Linked DNA regions of Thiorhodovibrio frisius. The protein of the gene in region 1 interacts with the protein of each later gene in a pairwise test. Links are inferred from orthologs where the notes say so. Each region holds a gene or a part of one and is shown on either strand. Other genes may lie near its edges.

The links.
Region 2: the proteins of Thiofri_RS07200 (region 1) and Thiofri_RS07685 interact in binary tests that used the Escherichia coli proteins (3 or more experiments, as listed by UniProt). The link is inferred for Thiorhodovibrio frisius from one-to-one orthologs.

What each region holds. Positions count from the first base shown.
Region 1 is NZ_CP121471.1:1,541,016-1,550,981, reverse strand. What follows is about bases 4,415-7,413. They hold Thiofri_RS07200 (ATP-binding cassette domain-containing protein), read left to right. Parts: upstream 4,415-4,940; coding sequence 4,941-6,887; downstream 6,888-7,413. Other genes in these bases: Thiofri_RS07195 (DUF2939 domain-containing protein), read left to right, coding at 6,884-7,413; Thiofri_RS07205 (YifB family Mg chelatase-like AAA ATPase), read left to right, coding at 4,415-4,944. In the rest of the region: Thiofri_RS07225 (ammonium transporter), read right to left, coding at 74-1,297; Thiofri_RS07220 (P-II family nitrogen regulator), read right to left, coding at 1,396-1,734; Thiofri_RS07215 (TorF family putative porin), read right to left, coding at 1,828-2,721; ubiquinone biosynthesis accessory factor UbiK, read left to right, coding at 3,049-3,306; more of Thiofri_RS07205, read left to right, coding at 3,361-4,414; more of Thiofri_RS07195, read left to right, coding at 7,414-7,435; Thiofri_RS07190 (glycogen/starch/alpha-glucan phosphorylase), read left to right, coding at 7,552-9,966. UniProt on the Escherichia coli protein: Genetic data indicate it may be involved in ribosome assembly or function.
Region 2 is NZ_CP121471.1:1,647,059-1,657,456, forward strand. Bases 3,233-6,663 are described here. They hold Thiofri_RS07685 (2-oxoglutarate dehydrogenase E1 component), read right to left. Parts: upstream 6,325-6,663; coding sequence 3,433-6,324; downstream 3,233-3,432. Other genes in these bases: odhB (2-oxoglutarate dehydrogenase complex dihydrolipoyllysine-residue succinyltransferase), read right to left, coding at 3,233-3,436; Thiofri_RS07690 (hypothetical protein), read left to right, coding at 6,552-6,663. Also shown: Thiofri_RS07670 (hypothetical protein), read right to left, coding at 1-788; Thiofri_RS07675 (hypothetical protein), read right to left, coding at 823-1,935; more of odhB, read right to left, coding at 2,081-3,232; more of Thiofri_RS07690, read left to right, coding at 6,664-6,854; Thiofri_RS07695 (flagellar brake protein), read right to left, coding at 6,971-7,699; glmS (glutamine--fructose-6-phosphate transaminase (isomerizing)), read right to left, coding at 7,926-9,758; bifunctional UDP-N-acetylglucosamine diphosphorylase/glucosamine-1-phosphate N-acetyltransferase GlmU, read right to left, coding at 9,858-10,398. UniProt on the Escherichia coli protein: E1 component of the 2-oxoglutarate dehydrogenase (OGDH) complex which catalyzes the decarboxylation of 2-oxoglutarate, the first step in the conversion of 2-oxoglutarate to succinyl-CoA and CO(2).

The DNA.
Region 1 (9,966 bases):
GCGGTGCATAGCCAAAAAAAAACGGGGCCCGCAGGCCCCGTTGCAAGGATGATGAGATGCTATCGCATCATCACTAACCTGCCTTGACAAACTCCGGATAGGCTTCCAGGCCACATTCGCCAATATCGACGCCCTCGTACTCTTCCTCCTCGCTGACACGCAGGCCCATGGCCAGCTTGATCAGGAACCACGTCAGAAGAGATGCGGCAAAGACCCATGCCAGAATGGTGAAGAGACCAATGAACTGAGCAACAAAGGATGCGTCGCCATTAGTCAGCGGCACAGCGATCAGACCCCACATGCCGACAACACCATGCACTGAGATGGCACCGACCGGGTCATCGATGCGCAGCTTATCCATGGTGACGATGGCGAAGACCACAATCACGCCGCCGAGGCCGCCGATCAGGGTTGCCGCGATCGGGCTCGGGGTCAGTGGCTCGGCGGTAATAGCGACCAAACCGGCCAAAGCGCCGTTCAGTGCCATGGTGAGATCGGCCTTGCCGAACATGATACGAGCGGTGATCAACGCCAGAACCAGACCACCAGCTGCGGCCATGTTGGTGTTGACGAAGACGGCAGCCACCGCGTTGGCCTCGCCGATGTCGGAAATCTTGAGTTCCGAACCACCGTTAAAGCCGAACCAGCCCAGCCACAGAATAAAGGTACCCAGGGTTGCCAGCGGCAGATTGGAGCCAGGAATGGCGTTGATGCTGCCGTCCTTGCCGTACTTGCCTTTACGCGCGCCGAGCAGAATCACACCGGCCAGAGCCGCAGAGGCACCGCACAGATGGACGATACCCGATCCGGCAAAGTCGTTAAAGCCGATGCCGTCGAGCCAGCCACCGCCCCACTTCCAGTAACCCTGCATTGGATAGATAAAGCCGGTCATGATGACGGCGAAGGCCAAGAAAGCCCAAAGCTTCATACGCTCGGCCACGGCACCGGAGACAATCGACATGGCGGTGGCGACAAAGACCACCTGAAAAAAGAAGTCGGAAAGACCCGAGTAGTAGGACGGGTCAGGGGCTTCTTCTGGGTTGGCTGCCTTCGCGGCAATAGCCTCGGTGATCGCTTTGAGCGTATTGTCGTCCGTCGCGTTCATGAACATGAACGACCAGTTGATGCTTGGGATAACGCCGTTACCACCCGCCGGATACATGATGCCGTAACCAATCAACATGTACATGATGCAGCTGATGGCAAAGAGCGCGACGTTCTTGGTAAGAATTTCAGCGGTATTCTTGGCGCGGACCAGCCCCGCCTCGAGCATCGCAAAACCGGCGGCCATCCACATGACAAGAGCACCGGAGACGAGAAAGTAAAAGGTATCCAGCGCGTAGGCGAGCTGTATCGTTGGTTCTTCCACTATGAGGTTCCTCCTGCAAAAGTCGCTTAAAGCGCGTCGGGACCGGTCTCGCCGGTACGGATGCGGATGACCTGACCGACGTCGAAGACGAAAATCTTGCCGTCGCCGATCTTGCCGGTACGGGCTGCATTGGTGACAGCTTCAATCACCTGCTCAACCAGACCATCGTCGACAGCAATTTCCACCTTAATTTTGGGCAGAAAGTCGACGACATACTCGGCACCGCGATACAGTTCGGTGTGGCCTTTCTGCCGCCCGAAACCCTTAACCTCGATGACAGTGATGCCAGACACGCCGATATCGGCCAGCGCCTCCCGCACATCATCGAGCTTGAATGGTTTAATCACTGCTGTGATCAGCTTCATTGCATAAGCTCCCTAAGTGTATTAAGTGCGGGTAACCGCCATTGACGGTCCCCGCGCAATTAGCCTGTCGGAACGTCAGGATACTCGGACGACTTAGAACGTTTTGTTCCAACCGACCCAGACTTGGGCATCTTCGTCATAGTAGTCGCCATCGGCATCCACTTGTTCATAAGTGAAGCTAAAGGTCCCAAAGTCGCCCGCCTCTTTGCTGACGGTCGCCCCCCAATGCCAGTAATCGTAGGAGGCTTTTTTTGCGACACCATTACTGTCGGCGTAGAAATAGCGGTCATTATCAAAGTCATAGTAACCGCCGAAAACGCCGAAACTAAAATCCCGGGGAAGCGGGACATCCAAGGCGGCGCTGTAGTAAAGGTCGCCCTCCGCGAACATGCCGCCATCGTTCACCTTGCCGTTCCATGCGGTATATTGAATGCCGCCAGACACGGCAGCAGGACCGAAATCATAGCCACCAGAGATACCGATTTCCCAAAAGTCGACGTTACCCGAGCTGTCAGGATAGGCGTAGTAGATGGTATTGAGGCCCAAGCTGGCGTTTTCATCAGGCAGGCTAAAGTCGTAACCCGCATACAAGTCGAGTTCATAGGTCGGCAAACCCGAATTATTGCCGGATGTCGTGCCCACAACCGTTGGGCGCCCCGTGGTTGGATCGAGTCGCACAACCCCGGTCACTGTTTGGGTTCCATCGTCCCAATCGATGTTCGACGCCCAAGTACCAGCATAGAAGCCGCTCTCGTGAGCCACATCCAGCCCACCCTGCACTGCCGCGCCGTCCCCCGTCTGGGTAACGCCGCGCCACATGTAATTAGAAACGGCGCCAATGTTTGCGCTGAAATCCCAAGGCCCCGCCCCTTGTGCCAGCGCGACGTTGGTGCCGGCCAGCGAGAGAGCGACTGCCGCCGCCAGACCGGCGAGTCGCGGCGACGACCGATGAATGCGTGCGGTTTCTTTCATGGCGATTTTTTTCATACGTCTCATCCTAATCAGTTGTCAGTGAAAACCGGTTAATTCGTCCGCCACCTCAGTGCAGCAAAAAGCAGTGCAGCAAAAAGCTGCGGCGGCTGGAACTGACAATTCTGCAAGCAGAACGCATGCCAGCCCTGAATGTTACGAAAACACAACGATCACTCACGACTGTTGCAAAAATACATCAATAAATGCACCAAAATAGTGCTAAAAATCCGTGATCGCACCCAAAAGATGCGCTGTATCGGTGCGCGAATCCCCGAGGACGCGACACCCAAACAGGCTCTATAATGGCTGATATTTCTTTCAGCAAGAACAGGTAGCCGCGCCATGTTGGACCCAAAACAGCTCGATGAACTCGCCCGCCGTCTCAGTGCCGCAATGCCAAAAGGCATGCAAGTGTTGCAAGAAGACCTACAGCGCAGCATGCGCGCAACGCTCGAGGCTGGACTGAACCGGCTCGACTTGGTCACCCGCGAGGAATTCGACATTCAGGCCGCTGTGCTGGCGCGCTCCCGCGCTAAGCTGGAAGCACTGGAGGCACGCATTGCCGAGCTTGAGCAATCGGCACGCGCCGGCAAGGTCTGAGCCATCCGAGCCCGATGGCCAGCACACCGCCCCTAACCAGCAAGCGAGCGGCGCGTGGGCCTCAGCATTCTCCATAGCCGTGCCCCCTATGGCATTCAGGCGCTTGAGGTGATTGTCGAGGTGCAGACCGCTGGCGGCCTGCCCGGCCTGTCCATCGTTGGATTACCCGAAATGGCCGTGCGCGAGAGCAAGGACCGGGTGCGCGGCGCGCTGCGCAGCGGCAGTTTTCAATTTCCGGACGGGCGCGTGACCATCAATCTCGCACCGGCGGATTTACCCAAGGATGGTGGCCGCTTCGATCTGCCCATCGCGCTTGGCATTCTTGGTGCTTCCGGGCAATTGCAGCCCGAGGCCATCGCCGAGCATGAGTTTCTGGGCGAACTGGCCCTTTCCGGCGCCCTGCGGCCAGTTTCGGGCGTGCTGCCCTCGGCACTGGCAGCGCGCGCTGCCGGACGCGCGCTGGTGCTACCGGTCGAAAACGCCGATGAGGCCAGCCTGGTGCGCGATCTGCGCATCCTGCCCGCGCGCCACCTGCTCGATGTCTGTCAGCATCTGAATCAGATCGAGCCGCTGGCGCCTCACCAAACCCAACCCGCCGCCGAAGCCGACAGCGCACCACTGTCCGACCTGGCCGAGGTTCGCGGCCAGCCCCAGGCTAAGCGGGCACTGGAAATCGCCGCCGCCGGTGCTCATAGCCTGCTGTTCGTCGGCCCGCCCGGCACCGGCAAATCCATGCTCGCGAGCCGCCTGCCCGGCATTCTGCCGCCGCTAACCGAAGAAGAAGCCCTGGAGGCAGCGGCCGTGCGCTCTGTGGTGGGGCGAGAACAGCTGGATCGCAGCCGCTGGCGCGAACGGCCCTTTCGCGCACCCCATCACACCGCCTCCGGACCAGCCCTGGTCGGGGGTGGCAGTCATCCACGACCAGGTGAGATTTCGCTTGCACATCATGGAGTGCTCTTCCTTGATGAGCTGCCAGAATTCGATCGCCGGGTGCTGGAGGTACTGCGCGAGCCGCTCGAATCCGGGCGCATTCACATTTCGCGTGCCGCGCGTCAGGCCGAATTCCCAGCGCGTTTTCAGCTCTTGGCCGCGATGAATCCCTGCCCCTGCGGTTACCTTGGTGACCCGAGCGGGCGCTGTCATTGCACTGCCGAGCAAGTCGCGCGCTATCGTGCCCGTATTTCCGGCCCCCTGCTTGATCGCATCGATATGCAGTTAGAAGTCCCCAGGCTCAGCCCCACCGAGTTGGCCGGCCCGCGGCCCCCTACTGAATCCAGCGCGGCGGTGCGCGAGCGGGTGTGCGCTGCACGCGCCCGCGCCGAGACGCGCGGCGGCGGCCCCAACAGCCAGCTACAACCCGCTGGCATCGAACAACATTGTCAGCTCGATGACACCAGCCGCGCCCTGATCAGCACCGCCATGCAGCGCCTGGGGCTCTCGGCGCGCGCCTATCATCGAATCTTGAAGCTCGCGCGCACCATCGCCGATCTCGACGACAGTCCGGCCATCACTCCAGCGCATCTGAGCGAAGCCATCGGCTACCGCCGCCTTGATCGCGGGGACGCGGCTGACCAAACAGCGGGCCAAAGATCAAACAGGCAATCAAGCCCGAAAACCAACAGGGCGTCACGGGCATGATCGAACTGCGCGCGCTCAGTCTCAGACGCGGTCCCAGAGTGCTGTTTGAGCAGGCCGATCTGCGCATTCACCCAGGCCAACGCCTTGGCGTGGTAGGACCCAACGGCTGCGGCAAATCCAGCCTCTTTGCATTGTTGCGCGGCGAGCTGACACCTGATCATGGCGAGTTCAGTCTGCCCCCTAACTGGCAACTGGCGGCGGTCGCACAGCAAACCCCGGCGGGCCAGCAAAGCGCCCTGGACTTTGTGCTCGACGGCGATGCACCCTGGCGCCGCCTGCAACGCGAGATGGATGCAGCGGCCCACGAGGCCGACCAGGGCCTGCACCTGGCCGGACTGCACGATGCCTTCGAGGCCATTGACGGCTACCGCGCCGAAAGCCGGGCTGCACGACTACTGCAGGGGCTCGGATTCGCGCCAGGTAGCGAGCAACGCCCGATCGACAGCTTCTCCGGCGGCTGGCGCATGCGCCTGGCCCTGGCACAGGCACTGATGTGCCGCTCCGATCTGCTACTGCTGGACGAACCCACCAATCATCTCGACCTCGACGCCGTGATCTGGCTCGAGAGCTGGCTTAAAGATTACCCCGGCACCCTGCTGCTGATTTCGCATGATCGGGATTTTCTCGACGCCATTGCCACCCAGGTCTGCTACTTCGAGCAAGGCCGCCTGGGTCTGGTCAACGGCGGCTATTCCGCCTACGAGCGCCAGCGCGGCGAGCGACTGGCGCAGCAGCAGGCGGCACACGCAAAACAGCAACGCGAAATCGCCCATGCGCGCAGCTTTGTCGACCGCTTTCGCGCCAAGGCGACCAAAGCGCGCCAGGCCCAGAGCCGGCTCAAGGCGCTTGAGCGCATGGAGTTGATCGCCCCGGCGCATATCGACTCACCCTTCTCCTTTGCTTTTTTTGAACCGGCACGCGCGGCCAATCCGCTGCTAAGGCTCGAGAGCGCCAGTGTGAGCTACGGCGAAACCCCTGTGTTGCAGGAGCTTGATCTCAGCCTCGCGCCCGGTGGCCGCATCGGCCTGCTTGGCCCCAATGGCGCCGGCAAATCCACCCTGATCAAACTACTCGCTGGACAGCTGGCGCCGGTGAGCGGCGAGCGGCTTGCATCCGAGGGGCTGAAAATCGGCTATTTCGCCCAGCATCAGCTCGATCAGCTCAACCTTGAAGATTCAGCGCTTGGGCATCTGCGCCGCCTCGACCCGGAGCGTCCGGAACAGGGGCTGCGCGACTATCTCGGCGGCTTTGGCTTTGGTGGCGAACGGGTGACCGACCCCATTGCTCCCTTCTCAGGCGGTGAGAAGGCACGCCTGGCCCTGGCCCTGCTGGTCTATCAGCGTCCCAATCTGCTGCTGCTCGACGAGCCGACCAATCATCTCGACATCGACATGCGCCTGGCCATCAGCCGCGCGCTCCAGGCCTTTGCCGGCGCTCTGGTGTTGGTCTCACATGATCGCCACCTGCTGCGCCTGAGTTGCGACGAACTCTGGCTGGTCGATCAGGGTCAGGTGACAAGTTTCGACGGCGACCTCGATGACTATCCGGCCTGGCTAGCCGCGCGCAACCAGACGCCCGGCGCGGCCCGATCCAATAGCACGTCTGCTGCCGAAAACACGCTGAACCTCCAGGTTGGCGCCAACGCTAGCGAACGCGATGCGCGCAAGGATCAACGCCGACGCGAGGCCGAGGCCCGCGCCCGCACCCTGCCACTGCGCCGGCGCCTGAACGAGCTTGAGCAACGCCTGGACCACCTCAGCACACGCCAGTACGAGCTGGAAACTGCGCTTGGCGACAGTGCGCTTTACCAGGAAGACGCCAAAGCTCGGCTGTTGTCGCTGATCGCCGAAAAGCAGCAGGTGGATGCCGATCTTGCCAGCGTCGAACACAGCTGGCTCCAGGCGGGCGAAGCCCTGGAACAGGCCGAGGCCACCGCCGCATGACGCACCTACCGCCCCAGTATCGCTGGCAGTGGTGGATGCGCGAATGGCACGAGCTGCGCGACCGGCGCCTGCGCCTGCCAAAATGGGCCTGGCATGCCCTTGTCAGCCTGACCTTGGCCGGGCTGCTACTTTTCGCCTCCCCCTACTGGACTCTGTGGCGCATGAGCCGCGCGGCCAGTTCCGCCACGCCGGAGGCGCTGCGCCCCTTTGTTGACCTGGGAGCGGTGCGCGATCAAATTCGCCGCCGCCTCAACAAAGACCTCAAAAGCGACATTGGCGAGGTGTCGGATCACTTCATCGAGTGGATCGAGCAAGGTCTCCAGCAACAGGGAACCGCAGCCATTGATCACCTGGTCAAGCTCGAATGGATTGCTGGACTGCTGCGCGATGAGAGCAGCCAGACTCCGCTGTTAGAACGTGTTATCTATGCCTTTTATGACCCTCCCCATGGCTTCCTGATCAAGCTCGAGCAGCCCGACGGCGAGCCCGTCACCCTGCTACTGCGCCCAGCGCCGCTGCGCTGGCGCATCACAGCCGTCTCTTATTGATGGTACAAAGGCAAAGCAAGCCGCGCGATCCGCCACCAACAACCCCGAGCGCTTTTGTTACACTGCCGCTAGCGCTCGAGAGTCCTTATTCCCTGTCTTTTTATTAAGGTTATTCCATGTCCCCGTTCAAAGATCTCTGCGAGAGTTCCCCTAACGACAGCCTGTTCGACCTGCCGCCCCTGGCGATGGACGGACCCGGTTTGGCGCGGGATTTTCAACACTATTACGCGCACAATTTCGGCCGTGATCGCGATTGTCGCTCCAGCTACTACCCCTACAAGGCACTGGCCATTGCCCTACGCGACCGGCTGATGGAGCGCTGGAAAAGCACCCGCGCCGCGCAGGATGCCGCCAATTGCAAGCGCACCCATTATCTGTCACTCGAGTTCCTGATGGGCCGCACCACGAGCAACGCCCTGATGAACCTGGGTCTCACTGAAGGGGCCGCAAAAAACCTGCACGACATGGGCCTGATGCTGGAGGAAATTGAAGCCGCCGAAATGGATGCCGGGCTGGGCAACGGTGGTCTGGGTCGACTCGCTGCCTGCTTTCTCGATAGCTGCGCCACCCTGCAACTGCCAGTCAAAGGCTATGGGCTGCGCTACGAATACGGCATGTTCCGCCAGCTGATCGAAAACGGCCATCAGGTCGAGGAACCCGATCATTGGTTGCGCGATGGCGTGCCCTGGGAGCTGGAACGTCCGGAATACACCCAGCGCATTAAGTTTGGTGGTCGCACCGAAGAATACCTTGACGATCACGGGCGTCTACACAAACGCTGGGTCGATACAAACAACGTACTGGCTGTGCCTTACGACATTCCCATTCCCGGCTACCTCAACGACACCGTCAATACGCTGCGACTCTGGTCGGCCGCCGCCACCGATGAGTTTGACCTGGGCGAATTCAACGCCGGCAGCTATCCGGAATCGGTCGCGGCCAAGAACGACGCCGAGCACATCACCATGGTGCTCTACCCCAACGATTCCAACGAGTGCGGCAAGGAACTGCGCCTGCGCCAGCAGTATTTCCTCGCCAGCGCCAGCATCAAGGACGTGATGCGCGACTGGATTCGCCTGCACGGCAAGGACTTTACCCACTTTGCCGAGAAAAACTGCTTCCAGCTCAACGACACCCATCCAGCCATCTCTGTCCCCGAGCTCATGCGCCAGCTGATGGACGAGCATCACATGGAGTGGGCAGAGGCCTGGGCCATTACCAGCCAGACCATGGCCTACACCAACCACACCCTGCTGCCCGAGGCGCTGGAGCGCTGGCCGGTGCGGCTGTTTGCACAACTGGTACCGCGGCTGCTGGAAGTTATCTACGAAATCAACGCGCGCTTTCTGTCCGAGGTCGCCGGGCGCTGGCCGGGCGACATGGATCGCCAGCGGCGCATGTCGCTGATCGAAGAGAGCGATGATCCCCAGGTGCGCATGGCCTTTCTGGCCATTGTCGGCAGCTTCTCGGTCAATGGCGTGGCGGCGCTGCATTCGGAGTTGCTGATTCACGGCCTGTTCCGCGATTTTTACGAACTCTGGCCGGACAAGTTCAACAACAAGACAAATGGTGTCACCCCACGCCGCTGGCTGGCCATGTGCAATCCAGGCCTGCGCGAGCTACTGAACGACACCATCGGCGAGGACTGGGTCAACGACCTGTCCCTGCTCGGGCGCATGGCGCCCTCGGCCGAGGATGCCGCCATGCGCGAGCGCTGGGACAAGATCAAACAGGCAAACAAGAAGCGAGTGGCCACCATGGTGACGGCCGCCTGCAATGTCGACTTCCCAACCGACTTCCTGTTTGACGTGCAGGTCAAGCGCATCCATGAGTACAAACGCCAGCTGCTCAACGTCCTGCATCTGATCTATCTTTATGCGCGCATCAAGCGTGGCGAGGACATTGGCACTCCGCGCTGCGCTTTGATCGGCGGCAAGGCAGCGCCTGGCTATGAGATGGCCAAGCGCATTATCAAGCTCATCAACAACGTCGCCTCGGTGGTGAATGCCGACCCCAAGGTCAATCAGCAACTGCGCATTGCTTTCATTCCGGACTATCGCGTCTCTGTGATGGAAGTGCTGGCACCTGGCACCGACTTGTCCGAGCAAATCTCGACTGCGGGCAAGGAAGCCTCCGGCACCGGCAACATGAAGTTCATGATGAACGGCGCGCTGACCATCGGCACCCTGGACGGCGCCAATATCGAGATTCGCGAGAAAGTTGGCGATGAGAACTTCTTCCTGTTCGGCCTGACCGCTAAGGAAGTCGAGCAAACCCGAGGCAACTACGACCCCAATGGCATCATCGAGCGCACTCCGGCGCTGGCCGAGACCATGGCGCTGCTGGAATCCGGGCATTTTTGCCAGTTCGAGCAAGGCATTTTTGACCCCATCATCCACAGCATTCGCGATCCCTTTGATCCCTGGCTGACGGCGGCCGACTTCGACAGCTACCGCCTGACCCAAGAGCAGGTGGCCGAGGCCTATCAAGACCGTGAGCGCTGGTTGCGCATGAGCATTCTCAACACCGCC
Region 2 (10,398 bases), 110 kb from region 1 along the record:
GCGAGCGCCTCGAGCATGCTGGGGCCAGCGCCTCCAATAGGACTGACCGCAGAGCTGTCGGCGAGCTTGGGGTCGGCTGTGAGCAGTTGCAGGCGGGCGCGCGCAAGGGGGCCGGGATCAATGTGCAGCGACCCGGTGCCGCCGAATTGCATCAGAATCAGCCGCTGATCTTCGGCCAGCCCCAGCCGGGCGCGCAGGCGTTCGGGATCACGCGGGTGCAACTGCGCCATAGGCCCGACGGAGATGGCGTTGGGCAGCCAGGGCATGGGCATGGAAGGGGCAGGGCGGATGAACAGCTCGGCCCCGGCATAAGCGGTGTGCAGGCGCTCCACCAGCGCGGAGGAGAGTCGATCACCGAGCGGACTTTGGCGCAGAATATCCAGCCAGTTCAGCGAGCACAGGCCCACGGCTGGGATGCCGAGCCGGTGCGCGGCATCAAGTGGGAGCCAAGGAATGTCGGCCAGCACCAGATCCGGGCGCGCGTCGGCCAGAAGGTCCATCTGGTGGGCGAGATGGCGGTCATAATCGGCCTCGAATGCCTCATAGAGTGCAAGCCCCTGTTCCCAGCAAACCGTCAGCGGGCCATCCATCGGCAGCGCGACATCGGCGGCATGGGGAATGAGCGCGACATCTTGTGGCAGGCGGGCGCGCACGATCTCGGGCTTGAGGTTGCCCTGCAAGCTGATGCGCAGCCGGGGTAGGCGCGCCTTCAAGGCATGAACGACAGGGGCTACTTGAGCCAGATGCCCATAGCCGTGCGCGGTGACGGCAAGGTAGAGATGGGCCATAAGAGATAGCCTGAGCGGGATGTGCTTGCGCGTCTCAGTCGGGCACGGGTCCGCTGTGGTCGGCTGGAACTGGCGTTGCCGCAGACACGGGGCTCTGCTGCTGGTTGTCTTGATGCTCGGTGCGCGGCGGCTCGGGGGGCACCTGGCTGCCAATATCAAGTGCGTACTCGCGGCTGAACAGTAGCTCGCCGACAGGAATGACCACCTGTACGCTGCGGCGAATGGTCCCGGCGTTGCAGGTCTCGCAGGCGCAGCTATGAATCAGCGCCTTGAGCTTGGCGCCCTCGGGTGCAGCCGCATCGATTGCACGGAAACGTTCAAATTGCTCCGCGCTCAGATGGTTTGACTCATCGGTGTCGCAATCGAGGCTCTGGCCGTCGATGCACTGATCGCCATGGGTGATGTCGTCGAAGCGGATTTTCCGGTATCGCTCAAAGCCATCAAGTGGCTGATAGGCGGTTGCGCGGATGGCGTCGAGAATTTCATCTTCCGGCAGCAGATTGAGCTTGAATCTGGCCTTGGCGTTGTCGTCCATGTGGTTTTCGACCCAGGCGGAGAGCTGCTTGGCGCGGCGCTGCTGGGATGCCTGCCGCCGGGCGGCGGACTGGGCCTTGTGCTTTTCCATGTCGCGGTTGCGTTGCTCGGCAAGCTCGCGCGCCTGATCGAGCTTATCGGCCAATGCCTGCTCGATGCGTTCAAGCTCCTCGGCGGCGTCGCGCTCGGGCAGGGGCGGGCTGTGCGCGTCTGCGGCGGGCAGGGCAGCGCTAAAGTAGATGGCCGGCCAGTCTTTGCGAATGAAGCGTTCTGGGGGATGCTGCGACCAGTAAAGGATATAGGCGTCGGCCTGGGCTTTCCATTCGGCCTGTTGATTGATCAGGGCCTGCTCGTGAATGCGCGCGCATTTAATGCGCCAGCGCAACCAGGCGCGGATATCGGGCGTGGCGGTTTCGGGCGGTGTGGGGTAGCTGCCGGGGCTCGGAAAGGGTGCGGTCAGATCGGTGACGCCTTGTTGCTCGGGCGCGAGTGCCAAGGCGTTGCGCTCATCAAGGTTCAGCTCGCGCGGGTCCACCTCGGCAATCAGATCGCCATAGCAGTCGCAGCCGGCAAGGATCGCGGCGACGCGGTCGACACGGATCATGACCTTCATTGGCGGCAAGTTTCCTCTAGCGCAAAGGCACGCACGGAGCGCGCGGGATTAAGGGCAGTCGCTTGCTGATCAGGGCGAGATGGCGGCATTTGAACTCGGGCCTATGATTCCGGCAATCCGGGAACTTGAAGCTGTTGTTTCAGGGTTAAAGATTTAGCAAGAGTCTGGCCGGGTCTTCAATGGTGTTTTTGATGGCCACCAGAAAGCGCACCGCCTCGCGTCCATCAATCAGCCGATGATCGTAGGATAACGCGAGATACATCATTGGGCGAATGACAACTTGTCCGTCGATGGCAACCGGGCGGTCTTCGATCTTGTGCATGCCCAGAATAGCGCTTTGCGGTGGGTTGATAATGGGCGTTGACAGCATGGACCCAAATACGCCGCCGTTGGTGATGGAGAAGGTGCCGCCGGTCAATTCGTCGAAGCTCAGGCTGCCATCACGGGCCTTGCCGCCAAAGCTTGCAATGCCGCTTTCAATCTCGGCCAGACTCAGGCGGTCGCAATCGCGCAGGATGGGTACCACCAAGCCGCGCTCGGTGCTGACGGCGATGCCGATGTCATAAAAGCCCTGATAGAGAATGTCGCTGCCGTCGATGGTGGCATTCACAAGCGGAAACTGCCGCAGTGCGGCGACCGCCGCCTTGACGAAGAATGCCATGATGCCGAGGCGCGTGCCGTGCTGCTGTTCGAACTCCTCGCGGTAGCGATGGCGCAGCGCCATGACCGCGCTCATGTCGACCTCGTTAAAGGTGGTGAGCGCGGCAGTTTGCCGCTGCGCCTCAAGCAGGCGCTCGGCGATGCGCGCGCGCAGGCGGGTCATGGGTACGCGCTGTTGCGGCCGCGTCTCGGCGGACATCGCCTGCTGGGGAAGCGGGCTCTGACGGGGCTGGGCACTTGGCGATGAGGTGCTGGCGTCGCCACCAAAAGCGGCCTGGTCAGCGTCGGCTTGGGGATCGGTCGCCTCGTGGCGGTCGAGCCAGGCAAGTACGTCGGCCTTGTGAACGCGTCCATCGCGGCCACTGCCGGAGATTTGCGTGGGGTCGAGACCGAGTTCTTTGATCAGGCGCCGGGCGGCTGGCGCCATGAGCCCTAGCGGGTCTGGCGCGGGGGCGTCCTCGTCGGCTGCATGAGGCTTGGTGTCAGACGCTGCGATGTCAGTGGATGGGTTTCGAGCGGGTCCTGCTGGGTGCTCGATTGGATGATCGGCCGGCTGATTGTCTGGTTGGTCGGCTGTTTGATCAGGTGGTTGATCGGTTAGCTGGGTCTCGTCAATGCGCGCGAGCAGGGTGCTGGCAGTGACGGTTTCTCCGGCCTTGACCAGGGTTTCGCGCAAAATGCCATCGCAAGGTGCTGGCACCTCCAGGACAACTTTGTCGGTTTCGAGGTCAACCAGATTCTCGTTGGCGCGCACTGGGTCGCCGGGAGCCTTGTGCCACTCGAGTATGGTGGCATCGGCGACCGATTCGGGAAGGACGGGGACATGCACCTCGGTTGTCATGCGACTTGAGCGACTCGGTCAATGTGGTGGTTCATGCTGGGGTTGATGCGACCGGTCAGTGCCTCGTCGATCAACCGTTGTTGCTGCTCGAGATGAATGGATCGATGGCCAACGGCGGGCGCCGCAGATGCGGGCCTGCCGACATAATAGACCTGTTTTCCGGCGCGGATCAGGGGTTGAAAACGGTGTTTAATCATATCCCATGCGCCTTGGTTCTGGGCTTCTTCCTGACACCAGATAAACTCTCCGACATGAGCGTAATCGGCCAGGGTCGCCGCGAAGTCCTCTTTCGGGAAGGGGTAGAGCTGCTCGATGCGCACAATGGCGACATTCTCGAGTGCCCGGGTGTGGCGCTCCTCGAGCAGATCGAAATAGACCTTGCCGCTACAGAATATCACTCGTTCGATCTTGTCTGCTGGCAGCGGGTCACATTCCGAAATCAGTGGCTGGAAGCCTCCCTCAGCGAGATCCTCAAGTGCCGAGACCGCCAGTCGGTGCCGGAGCAGACTCTTGGGCGTCATCACGATCAGCGGGCGGCGATAGGGTCGCAGCATCTGACGGCGCAGCAGATGAAAAATCTGCGCCGGGGTGGTGGGTACGCACACTTGAATATTGTGCTCGGCGCAAAGTTGCAGATAGCGCTCCAGCCGGGCGGACGAATGCTCAGCGCCCTGGCCTTCGAGTCCGTGCGGCAGCAGCATGACCAGGCCGCACTGCAGGCCCCATTTGGTGCCGGCGGAGGCGATGAATTGATCGACCACCACTTGGGCGCCGTTGGCGAAGTCGCCGAACTGGGCCTCCCACAGCGTCAGCCCGTCGGGCTCAGCCGTAGCAAAGCCGTATTCAAAGCCCAGCACGGCCTCCTCTGACAGGATAGAGTCAATGGCAACAAAAGCGCCTTGGTCAGGGCTGAGGTGCTGCAAAGGGCTGTAGTCATCGCCGCTTGCTTGGCAGTGGATTTTTGCATGGCGGTGGAAGAAGGTGCCGCGCCCGGTATCTTGGCCCGAGAGGCGCACCGGCATGCCCGCATCAAGCAGGCTGGCATAGGCCAGGTTCTCGGCAAAACCCCAATTGATGAGCTGTTCGCCGGCGGCCATCTGGCGCCGTTCGGCCCAGATCTTGGCCACCCGCGGATGCAGCTCGAACCCATCGGGCAGGGGCAGCAGGCGTTCGCCAACATCCCTTAGACTGGCGAGCGCCATACCGGTGTCGCAGGTTGTGGTCCACTGGTCGGTGAAACGACGCCAGTTGGTGCGCTGGCTTGTTGTGATGTCACACAGTACTGGTCGAGTGACGACCAGACCGTGCTCAATGGCGTGGCGGTAGTCGGCCATCATGGCCTCGGCGGCATCAGCCGTCAGCCCGCCGGTGTCGATCAGGCGCTGTGCATAGAGGGTGCGCGCGCTCGGATGCTGGCGAATCTTGCGATACATCAGCGGTTGGGTGACGGCCGGCTCGTCGGCCTCGTTGTGGCCGAGACGCCGGTAGCAGACCAGATCGACGAAGACATCGCGCTTGAATCGATTGCGAAAATCGAGCGCCATGCGGGTGGCAAAAATCACCGCTTCTGGATCATCGCCGTTGACATGAAATACCGGCCCCTGGACCATCTTTGCCACATCGGTGCAGTACAGGGTTGAGCGGGTGTCGAGCGGATTGCTGGTGGTGAAGCCAATCTGGTTGTTGATAATGATATGCATTGTGCCGCCCGTGCCATGGCTGCGCGTCTGCGACAGTTGCAGGGTCTCCATCACCACGCCCTGACCGGCAAAGGCCGAGTCGCCATGAATCAGCACCGGCAGTACCTGGCTTCCGTCCCGATCGTTGCGGCGGCGCTGGCGCGCGCGCACCGAGCCCTGGATCACCGGGTTGATGATCTCCAGATGCGATGGATTGAATCCCAGCACCAGATGCACCGGCCCGCTGGGGGTGTCGACATCGGTGGCAAAGCCCAGATGGTACTTGACGTCCCCGGCGCGCTGACCGGCTTTGAGGGCGACCTTGCCCTCGAATTCAGCAAAAATATCCTGCGGCGGCTTGCCCAAAATATTGGTCAGCACATTGAGCCGACCGCGATGGGCCATGCCAATGATGATTTCACGTATCCCGTCGCGTCCGGCGCGCTGGATGAGTTCATCGAGCAGCGGGATCAGGGCCTCGCCACCTTCCAGCGAGAAGCGCTTTTGTCCGACATAGCGCCGGTGCAGGTGTTGCTCAATGCCCTCAGCGGCGGTGAGCAGTTGCAGCAGCCAGCGGCGGGCCTTGTTGGTGAGTTCCGGGCGTGCCTGGTAGCTTTCGATACGCTTCTGCAGCCAGCGCTTTTCGGGTGTGGTGGTGATGTGCATGTACTCGCAGCCAAGGCTGCCGCAGTAGCTGCGTTTGAGGCGGTCGATGATCTCGCGCAGTGGCATGCGTTCGGGACCATAGAGGGAGCCGCTATGAAAGGTCCGGTCGAGATCGCCGTCGAGCAGACCGTGCTGGCTGGGCTCCAGGTCGGCCACTTCGGGCAGTGGGCGTAGACGAAGCGGGTCGAGGTTGGCCAGTTGATGGCCGCGGCTGCGGTAGGCATTGATCAATCGAAGTACGGCAGCCTGCTTGGTGGCGCTAAACTCGGATGTGCCATCGCGGGCGGGGGCGGCTTGAGTAGCCCCATGCGGTGACCAGACTGGGTTGTCATATCCCTGTTGCAGTGCTGTCAGGCGAACGCGTGTTAGCTGGTGGCCAATGTCATCGGCTGCGCGCCGGGGCAGCGCATCGAAACGCGCGCGCCAGTCTGCCTCAATGCTGGCGGGGTCGCGCAGGTAGCGCTCGTAGAGCTGTTCGATGAAGGCCGCATTGCCACCATTGAAGGCGGAAGAGTCGTGAAAAAGCTCAAGGAGCGCGCTCATGAGTTGATCGTTTTTGGCAGACGGGAGAAAAGTGTCGGGTTCGGGGATGGTATATCGAAACCCTTTGAGATTTCGGCGCGTTCTGGGCCGGGTGACGGCCAGGGGGGACGCCGTGAAGACCTCCCCGTAGGCTTCCCGGCGGCATCCCTGATCCGATCAAGGGCCGCCGAGACCCCGTGGCCGTCACCCGACCCAAAACCGAAAACCATTCGTTTGCGATTGGTATAATGAGCGACCAGACCGGAGCAGCCGAGCAAAAAATGAGCGAAACACCCGCAGTCAAAGCCGCGCTGGCACCAAACATTGCCGAGCGCCCGGATACGCGCGAAGAAATTATTCAGCGCCGCCTGCTGATGATTCAACTGCAGTCTGATTTGGCGTACTTTCAGGCCAGGCTTGGGCTGATCGGAGAGCCCAAAACCACCAATCAGGAAGCTCAGAGGCGCACCTTTAAGTTGCTTCATCAGGCTGTCGGTCAGCAGATGATCAAAGCGCGCAAGAGCGGTTCGGCGCCCGGCAAGGGAGGCTAGCCGAGCGGCCAGAAAATACCGGGCCAAAAAAAAATGGGCCAAAAAAAAATGGGCCAGAAAAAAATGAGCCAGAAAAATTTGGCGAGGCAAAGGCATCGTGCAACAGAGTGTCGACCTTAGTCGTCCAGATCGGCCAGTACTTGCCGCTGGATCTCCATGACGGCACGGGTGATTTTCTGGGCGTCTTTACTTGACAGACATAGAAACTCCAGACCCAGAACCAACTCGTCTTCGGTATTGCCCGGGCGGCAGTTGCGGACGTCGGCATCGACGGTGACATCAAGAATGTTTGGAACTCGAATGCGGCTCTGATAAAGCTTGGTCCCCTCGCTGATCAAAGAAGCAGTTTTGCCGCTGACCGACATACCGGCGCCAGTGGCCGACAGGTTCTGAAGCATGGCACGAAATGGGTGTGCTTGCTCGGCGGCTGGGTTTTCCAGCTCGCCGGTCATGGTTGCCGTGAGCCGCGTGGGCAGGTGCGTGCGAAAGGAGTTGCGCCGCTGTAACTGAAAGAGTTTTTCGGGGTAGGGGATCTCGTAGTAGCGCTCGCCATCCTCAACGATCACTTCGAGCTTGCCGGTGTGGTGGAACCAGCTGTAGAGAGATTCGATCGAGCCGCGGAGTTCGACCTTGTCTGCATGTTCGATGGTCTCGCCGACGTCGCTCGGTAAGGCATCGAGCAGTAAGTACTCCGCAAAGGGGTCGTTATCCACCACTTTGGAGTTGGCCTTGCAATCGCCGCCAATGGTCGACACGCAAAGAGTTCCACGCGCCTTGAAATGCTTGGTGAGAATCTTGGCGATGATCTCAGGTTTGTCGATGCAGTTGATGTGATCGCTGTCCATAAGGGAATCGGGCAGTGGTAAAGATTGCGCTTGCCTGAAGCGACCGGTGTCGCTCCAAAGCCGACGTCGGATGGCCTCCAATGGCTCAGGCTGAAAGGCTACACTGCTCGATCAAAGGCTTCAAGATAGCGGAGATGTCGGTGTCTTATTTGACTGACTACAAAGAGTTCAATTGACCAGGGTTTTTTCTTCGGGTGGGCAGCGGCAGGCGTTGGGGTTAGACGGACTATTCGACGGTAACGGATTTGGCTAGATTGCGCGGTTGGTCGACATCCGTCCCTTTGAGGACGGCGACATGGTAGGCCAGCAGTTGCATGGGGATGGTGAACACCAGCGGGTCGATCAGATCATCGGTTTCCGGCAGTCTTAGCAGATGCACACCCTCGGCCTGCTGCCAGGCGACACTGTCATCGGCAAAGACGAACAACTGCCCGCCACGTGCGCGGACTTCTTCAAGATTGGATTTGAGCTTCTCGAGTAGGGCATTGTTGGGCGCGACCGCGACTACTGGCATATCCTCATCAATCAGCGCCAGCGGACCGTGCTTGAGTTCACCGGCTGGGTAGGCCTCGGCGTGAATGTAAGAAATTTCCTTAAGCTTGAGCGCGCCTTCCATCGCGATGGCGTGTTGTTCGCCGCGCCCGAGAAACAGCGTGTGCCGCTTTTCGACGAAGTGCTGGGCCAGATCAGCGACGGACTCGTCGATGCTGAGCGCGCGTGTGATCTGAGTCGGCAGGTTGCGCAGCACTTCGACGGCATGGGCTTCGCGCTCCGGGCTCAGACGGCGCTGATGCCCAAGCGCGAGCGCCAGCAGCAGCAGGGCAACCAGTTGGGTGGTGAAGGCTTTGGTCGAGGCTACGCCGATTTCAGGCCCGGCGCGAGTGAGTAGCTGTAGTTCGGATTCGCGCACCAGGGAGCTTTCGGCCACATTGCAGATGGCGAGTGTGGCGAGATAGCCACTGTGCTTGGCCATTTGCAGCGCGGCCAAGGTGTCGGCGGTCTCGCCAGACTGGGAGATGCTGACAAAGAGGGATTGCTCCGGTACCACGTGCTGGCGGTAGCGATATTCGCTGGCGACTTCCACCTGGCAGTGAATGCCGGCGAGGGATTCAATCCAGTGCTTGGCGACCAATCCGGCATGAAAGCTGGTACCACAGGCAATAATGGTGACTGAGCGCACCTGCGCGAACAGGGTTTCTGCTTCGGTGCCAAAGGCGGCGGGGATCACATGGTCGGCGCCAAGGCGGCCTTCGAGGGTTTCGGCAATGGCGTGTGGCTGCTCGAAAATCTCCTTTTGCATGAAGTGCCGGTAAGGCCCGCGCTCGGTGGCGTCGACCGACATGCTTGAGGTGCGCACCGGCCGCTCGACCTCCTGCCCGGTCGCATCCCAGATGCGCACCGAGGTGCGGGTCAGCTCGGCCAGGTCGCCGTCTTCGAGAAATATAAAGCGATTGGTTACCGGCAGCAGGGCCGGCACATCCGAGGCGATGAAGTGCTCATGGAAACCGACACCGATCACCAGCGGACTGCCGAGGCGGGCGGCGACCAACTGCTCCGGGTGCTGGCGGTCAATCACGCCGAGCGCATAGGCACCATCGAGTTGCTTGATGCAGTCGCGTACCGCCTCGGTCAGGTCGAGGCCGCGCTCGAGGGCGTCATGAATGGCGTGAACCACCACCTCGGTATCTGTTTGCGAGGTGAAACGATGCCCGGCGCTTTGCTGTTGCTGGCGCAGACTTTCGTGGTTCTCGATGATGCCGTTGTGCACCAGGGCGCAGCGCTCGCGGCAGATATGCGGATGGGCGTTGCGTTGGGATGGCTCGCCATGGGTCGCCCAGCGGGTGTGGGCAATGCCCAGGGTGCCGGGCAGGGAGGTCTGCGCCAAGGCATCCGCCAGTGCCGAGACCTTGCCAAGACAGCGTAGTCGTTTGAGTTCGTCCTGCTCTGAGAGCACTGCGATGCCGGCGGAGTCATAGCCGCGGTACTCGAGCCGCCGCAGGCCTTCAAGCAGGATCTCAGCGACGGGTCGCTGGGCAATGGCGCCGACGATTCCACACATGGATGTCACCTGATGTCAGAAAAAAACGACGGATTTGCGGGCGGGAGTGGCTGTGCCGTGAAACAGCCGCCTTTTCAACTCCGGGCTGGGAGGTGAGCCCTATTTTTTCTTGCGTGGTCGCTCCCAGCCCTTGACGGTCGTCTGTGGCGCGCGGGTCAGGCTGAGCTGGCCGGCGGGGGCCTCGCGCGCGATCACCGAGCCGGCGCCGATGGTGGCGTCTGCGCCCACTTCGACCGGGGCGACCAGGGCGGTGTTGGAGCCGATGAAAGCGCCATCGCCGATTTTGGTCAGATGCTTATTGGCGCCATCGTAATTGCAGGTGATGGTGCCTGCACCAATGTTCACCCGGCTGCCCAGTTCGGCATTGCCGATGTAGCTCAGGTGATTGACCTTGGTGCCCTCACCGATGCGGGATTTCTTGACTTCGACAAAATTGCCGATGTGGCAGTGGTCGCCGATGTCGGCCTCGGGTCGCAGGCGCGCGAAGGGGCCGATGCGCGCGCCAGCGCCGACGTGGGCGCATTCGACGATGCTGTTCGCGAACACCTCGCTGCCGGCGCCGATCTCGCAGTCTTTGAGCAGGCAATTTGGCCCGACGCGCACATTGGCCCCCAGGCGCACCCGTCCTTCGACGATCAGG